One region of the Bacillus sp. JJ1521 genome, then DNA from elsewhere that is predicted to be linked to it. Evidence: a T-box and tRNA genes for the amino acid it is inferred to sense, from the RefSeq annotation. Region 1 holds a T-box; the other holds one or more tRNA genes.

What was found. The T-box of region 1 lies ahead of V7147_RS05055 (valine--tRNA ligase). A T-box ahead of a tRNA ligase gene usually reads a tRNA of that ligase, here a tRNA-Val.
Region 2: it has a tRNA-Val gene. The T-box ahead of V7147_RS05055 (valine--tRNA ligase) is inferred to sense a tRNA for this amino acid. The anticodon was not compared.

What each region holds. Positions count from the first base shown of each region.
Region 1 covers NZ_JBALOX010000028.1:14,203-17,633, reverse strand. Annotated here, with positions in the region: gene V7147_RS05060 (aspartate kinase) at 1-1,040, opposite strand, end outside; T-box leader at 1,378-1,607, shown strand; gene V7147_RS05055 (valine--tRNA ligase) at 1,706-3,431, shown strand, end outside.
Region 2 covers NZ_JBALOX010000042.1:3,436-6,866, reverse strand. Annotated here, with positions in the region: gene V7147_RS07410 (GNAT family N-acetyltransferase) at 1-206, opposite strand, end outside; gene V7147_RS07405 (YjcG family protein) at 214-729, opposite strand; gene V7147_RS07400 (alpha/beta hydrolase) at 1,035-1,757, opposite strand; tRNA gene V7147_RS07395 (tRNA-Val) at 1,946-2,018, shown strand; gene V7147_RS07390 (pyruvate kinase) at 2,200-3,431, shown strand, end outside.

The sequences.
Region 1 (3,431 bases):
GACCCTACAATTGAAACCTTCGCCAAACCATCTTCATGCTGGATGCTCTCATATTTTAATACACCCTTGTTATTTTCTAAAACAGCTAAAGTGTCACGTAAATCTGGTGTTTTTACTGAAAATGAAATATTTGTATGATTTTCATCAGTTTGGTTTTGAATGATGATATCAACGTTAAGACCATTCTTTGCAAGTGTACCAAAGATGGTTGATAGTGTGTGTAATTCATTTGGTAATCCAGATACTGTTACCCTTGTGATCTGGTCTTCAAAAGCAATTCCCCTAACAACAAGATTCTTTTCCATTGAAACTTCCTCCTCAATAATGGTTCCATTTTCTAGCTCTATACTTGAACGTACTTCAAGCGGCATTTCAAAGTTTTTCGCAAATTCAACTGCACGCGGGTGTAGCACACCAGCACCAAGGTTTGCAAGCTCCAGCATTTCATCATAGGAAATGGAATGAAGTTTACGTGCAGATGGCACAACGCGAGGATCTGTCGTATATACACCTGTTACATCTGTGTAGATATCACATTTGTCCGCGTTCAACGCTGCTGCAAGTGCAACTGCAGTTGTATCAGAGCCACCCCGTCCAAGAGTCGTTATATCTCCAGAACTACTGATTCCCTGGAATCCAGCAACAACTACGATTTTTCCTTCTTGAAGGCTATCGCTTACTCTTGAAACTTGAATATTTTCAATGCGGGCATTGCTATGTACGGCCTCAGTTTCAATACCTGCCTGCCACCCTGTATAAGATACGGCTTCATAGCCCTTTTCCTGTAGCGCCATTGTTAAAAGAGCGATTGTTATTTGTTCTCCTGTACTTAACAGCATATCCATCTCGCGTTTACTTGGCGAGCTTGTAATTTCATTTGCTAAGCTTACAAGCTGATCTGTAGTTTTACCCATTGCTGATACAACAACCACAACTTGGTTTCCTAATTGGACTTCCTGAATAACGCGATTTGCAACATTTTTAATTCTTTCTGGTGACCCTACTGAGGTGCCTCCAAACTTTTGTACGATACTCCCCATATCAATAACAGCTCCTTAAATAATCAATTGTGCCTTGGCATATTTGCGCCCGGATTTCTTTAGGCCCACACGATGTGGGCCACAATGACGTTGCCACAGGATGTGGCGTATTTAGTCTTAGATCTTACTGCTCGAAAGTTTACCTTTGAAAAATCGTGGCATCCACGGGGCTTTACCTTTATTTTAGTGGTAAATATCTGGTGAATAAGGTTACAAAAATTTGTGACAAATTGCATGGAGGAGAATAAAGTATAAAAAATTTGGCTACCCTTATTGACAATACCTATTGAAATTCATAAACATTAGTAGTAGAATCTTAAGGTAAATATATAATTGCTTACATACAATGAGAGGGAAGAGTACATCGAATACCCCTTCAGAGAGAGAAATCATTTGCTGAGAGATTTCTTAGGAACGTTACGATGGAAGGTCGCCCTTAAGTAGCTTTTATGAAAATTGAGTAGTAAAAGCCGGTGAAAAGCCGTTATCTTTTCTTGAGAGCATAGATAAAGCTTTTTTATCTATGAAAAAAGGTGGTACCGCGAATATACTCCATTCGTCCTTTTAATAAGGATGAGTGGAGTTTTTTATTTATTCAGCCAGGGCTGAATAAATACGCCAAGGCGCATTTGATTGAATTCGAAGCATTTTAAGGAGGAATTCTTATGGAAGGTAATGAAAAAACGCTATCAACAAAGTATGACCCGCAGGCGATTGAAGCGGGCCGCTATCAATATTGGTTGGATGGTAAATTTTTTGAAGCTAAAGACGATGCTGAGAAGAAACCATATACCATTGTCATTCCGCCACCAAACGTAACAGGAAAGTTACACCTAGGGCATGCGTGGGATACAACCTTACAGGATATCCTAACTCGTATAAAAAGAATGCAAGGCTATGATGTTCTATGGCTACCTGGAATGGACCATGCGGGTATCGCTACACAAGCCAAAGTTGAGGCTAAGCTACGTGAGGAAGGGAAAACTCGCTATGACTTAGGTCGTGAAAAATTCGTAGAAGAAACATGGAAGTGGAAGGAAGAATATGCTAGTCATATTCGTGAGCAATGGTCAAAGATAGGACTTGGTTTAGATTACTCAAGGGAACGATTCACACTTGATGAAGGCCTTTCAAAAGCAGTTCGTGAAGTATTCGTTGCCCTTTATAAAAAAGGTCTTATTTATCGCGGTGAATACATTATCAACTGGGACCCAGCAACAAAAACTGCCCTTTCAGACATCGAAGTTATCTATAAAGATGTTCAAGGTGCATTTTACCATATGCGTTATCCATTAGCTGATGGTAGCGGGTCTATTGAAATTGCAACAACTCGTCCAGAAACAATGCTAGGCGATACAGCCATTGCCGTTCACCCAGAGGATGAGCGTTTCAAACACTTAATTGGTAAAACAGTCATTCTCCCAATCGTAGGAAGAGAAATTCCGATTGTTGGTGATGATTATGTTGATATGGAATTTGGTTCTGGTGCTGTTAAAATCACACCTGCACACGACCCAAATGACTTCGAAGTTGGAAATCGCCACAATCTCGAGCGCGTCCTTGTTATGAATGAAGATGGAACAATGAATGCGAACGCTGGTAAATACCAAGGCATGGACCGTTTTGAATGCAGAAAGAAAATTGTAAAGGATTTGCAAGAAGAAGGCGTACTATTTAAAATTGAAGATCACCTTCATTCAGTAGGTCACAGTGAACGAAGTGGTGCAGTTGTTGAACCATATTTATCTACACAATGGTTTGTTAAAATGCAGCCACTAGCTGATGAAGCGATTAAGCTACAATCTCAGGAAGAAAAGGTACATTTCGTTCCGGATCGTTTTGAAAAAACATATCTACGTTGGATGGAAAACATTCGTGACTGGTGTATTTCCCGTCAATTATGGTGGGGTCACAGAATCCCAGCTTGGTACCATAAAGAAACAGGTGAGGTTTATGTTGACCATGAACCACCTAGTGACTCTGAAAACTGGGAGCAGGATAAAGATGTATTAGATACATGGTTTAGTTCGGCATTATGGCCATTTTCAACTATGGGCTGGCCTGATAAGGAAGCGGCAGATTTTAAACGCTACTATCCAACAGATGCTCTTGTAACAGGCTATGATATCATCTTCTTCTGGGTATCAAGAATGATTTTCCAAGGACTAGAATTTACAGGAAAACGTCCATTTAAAGATGTTCTTATTCACGGTCTAGTTCGTGATGCAGAAGGTCGTAAAATGAGTAAGTCACTTGGAAATGGTGTAGACCCAATGGATGTCATCGCCCAATACGGTGCCGATTCATTACGATACTTCTTATCAACTGGAAGTTCACCTGGTCAAGACTTACGCTTTAGCATGGAAAAGGTTGAAGCAACTTGGAACTTCG
Region 2 (3,431 bases), on a different contig from region 1:
TCCACTTTACCGTATTCATCTAGCACTCGGAAACGTCCAGCTCCTACAGGTTCATTGTGATCATAAAGGACAACATGTGTAGCTTCATCTTCATATTGATCAATCTCTTCTTCAAGGGGTACATTCTGTTCTTCAACGAAAACTACTTTTCTAATTGTGTAGGCATCGTCTAGTTCTTTGTTGGTTGTTACAATTCTTGCTTCCATACTGTGTTTAATTTTCCTTTCCTAAACGAAATGTCTCATAAACGGTCCATGAACCGTTTTCTAGCTGATACAGGAGATGGATTCGGTCAATTTGCTCCTCGTGGTCCATTTTTAACATACGTAATTGACCATATACATCTGAATGCTCATCACTGGATAGCTTTTGCCCAATTGTAATATGGGGAACAAACGCATACTCGGATTCTCCTTCAAAATAACCAGAGTGAAGTGCATTATGTAATTTTTGTAATTCTTCATTAGGATCGACTTTCAAGTAAATTACATTATTAACAGGTGAAAAGGAGCTAACTTTTAAGACCTTTAATTGAAATGGTTCGACCTGCTTGGAAACCGCATCTAATTCCCTTGTAATATCCACAATTTCATCATCGGATGCTTCAAATGCATTCTTAACCGTGATATGTGGTGTAATTAATGCATAATGTGGGTCATAGCGTTTGCGATAAGAATTAGCCGTGTCTTGAAGTTTTTTGGACGGGAAGATAACAATGCCATATTTCATTTTATTGCCCTCCTAATGGTTTAATAAATTCAAAACGTGAACCAAATGATGTTTTACGAAGATAATAACACAATTATATCAAATATCTGAAAATGATAGAATACTTAAAACAGAATCAAATACGCTTTGGCGTATTTGCGCCCGATTTTTAGGCCCACATGAAGTGGGTCATGAAGACGTTGCCACAGGATGTGGCGTTTTTAGTCTTCGATCTTACTGCTCGAAAAATTTCCATTGAAAAATCGTGGCATCCGCCGGAGGCTTTAACTATATTTAGAAAAGTTGAAGACTTCTACTGAATAAAGTTATAACAACATTTTTGAAAGGGCCCTTGGTAAATCAGGCTGCCAAAACTTCCATGTATGGTTGCCATTAAATTCCTCATAAAAATAGGGATAACCCTTGTCCACAATGATGTCATGCAACTGACGGTTAGGTGTTAAAAAATCTTCGATATCACCTTTTGTCGTTTTCACTTCGGTTTCACCTGTTCCAATGACATGATACAAATCAAGGAGGTGTGGCTCTCCAAAATGTTCAACCTTCTGAAGAACATGCTGATTTACAAGAGGTGATTGCATGATCACCTTTCCAAATGTATGAGGGTATTCAAGTGCTGTTAAAAGTGATATAGTCGCTGCTAGTGAATCCCCAATTAGTGCTCGACCTTGGCCCATTTGATAAGTTGGAAACTCTTGATCAAGGAATGGTACCAGTTCTTCCCCTAAAAAGCGCTTATATAAATGGTGTTGCTCACCATCGGGGTGATACTTCCTACGGCGGTCCGCAACGCTTTTATAAGGAACCCCAACAATAATGGTATTGCTAATTTCACCAGTTTCTAAAAGCTGATCTGCAACTCGTGCAACCCTGCCAAGATTAAAATAATCTCGTCCGTCCTGAGCGATGAGAACATTGTATTTAAATAGGGGAGTGAAGGCAGCTGGTAGATAAACAATTAGTTCAAGTTCTTCGTTTAAAATCTTACTATGTATAGTCATTTCCCTAACTGTGCCTTTATTAACCATCGTCTTATTAATCCTCCAATAAACAATTTACATCCTTAATTATACAGTTTTAAAAAAGGAAAGCACAGAAAAAATCCATATCATTCTAAATACTTATTATACGTGTTTTTCTTAGGTATGGTTTTACACTAAAATTTGATTGACAAACCTTTAAAAGCGATGTATATTATGAATTATTCATACATATTGATTCCGTAGCTCAGCTGGGAGAGCACTACCTTGACAGGGTAGGGGTCGGAGGTTCGAGCCCTCTCGGAATCATCAACTAAAAAGCTTCAAATCTCTTTTTTTATAAGGGATTTGGGGCTTTTTTATTTAACTTTTCAACATAATACAAAGTTTGAATATAAATGAATAATGTAAATGCATTACAAAATTTAATGGTTTGAAAATGTTACATAAAGTTTAACTTTTGAAATTCCTTGAAAGGAATGTGGCGGAAATGAATCAAGAGAAGCTAAAAGAATATTTAAAAAAACTCAGGGGCGATGTTCAAACAACCATTTTTCAACATACCCAAAACAATTATGTCGATTCCACAAATCTTAGTAAAACTAATTTAAGAGCTTTTTTTATATTGAATAGAATGCTTCAACCAAATATCAATCGTGTTTTACTCGAAGAAGGATTTTTGCCACTTTCTAACAGTAGTCCCCATATCATGTATTCCTTAAATAAAATCATTCAACACCTTTCAAAAGAAGATTCTATCCCACATTCAAATAAGGAATATATTGAAGTAAACGCCGCGAAAACATTAAAAGAAGAACGTAAAGATAAATTGTTTGGAAAAGCACCAAATACCAAACAACAAATTATGGTAACCCTGGATAGTTCCATGCTTAAAACGCCTGAAGTTTTTAATGATCTGTTGAAAGCCGGCATGACAATTGCGAGAATTAACTGTGCTCATGACGATTTAATGGTTTGGAAAAAGATGATTCAAACATTAAAAATGACTGAAGCGAAGTATCAAGGAAGTGGTGCTGGAAAAGCTTCTGAATGCAAAATTTATATTGATCTGCCGGGACCCAAAATTCGAATTGGGCCAATTATATCTAGTAAAATAAAAAAAGGCATGAAAGAAAATGTTATAAAAATAAAGAAAAATGATGTTTTACGAATTTATAAAGACGATCAATTTGTTGGCCATCCGAAAAAGGGATCAGAACCAGCATCTGTCGGAATTACCCTTCCGAAAGCAGTGCGGAATGTTCGCATAGGAGATAGGGTGTATATTGATGACGGGAAAATCTTTGCCAAGGTCTCATCGATTACTGGAACATATATTGAATTGAAAATTATATTAACAAGAAGATTGGAAGAAATAATATCCCCGGAAAATGGAATAAACTTTCCAGACTCTCTTGTCCATCTGAATGTTCCAGCCGTTTCAAAATCAGATTTATCCATTTTAAAATCAATGTACAAAGATATTGATATAGTCGGAATCTCATTTATTAACCATCCAAAAGATATCCAAATTGTAAAGCAGCAGATAGAACTTCTAACAGATGAAAAAAAAGGAATCGTTGCAAAAATAGAAACAAAAAATGCCTTATTATCTTTATCTAAAATAATTATGGAAGGATTAAATGACAATTTGTTCGGAGTCATGATCGCAAGAGGGGATTTAGTAATCGAAATTGGATTGGAGCAGTTTTTAAGTGCCCA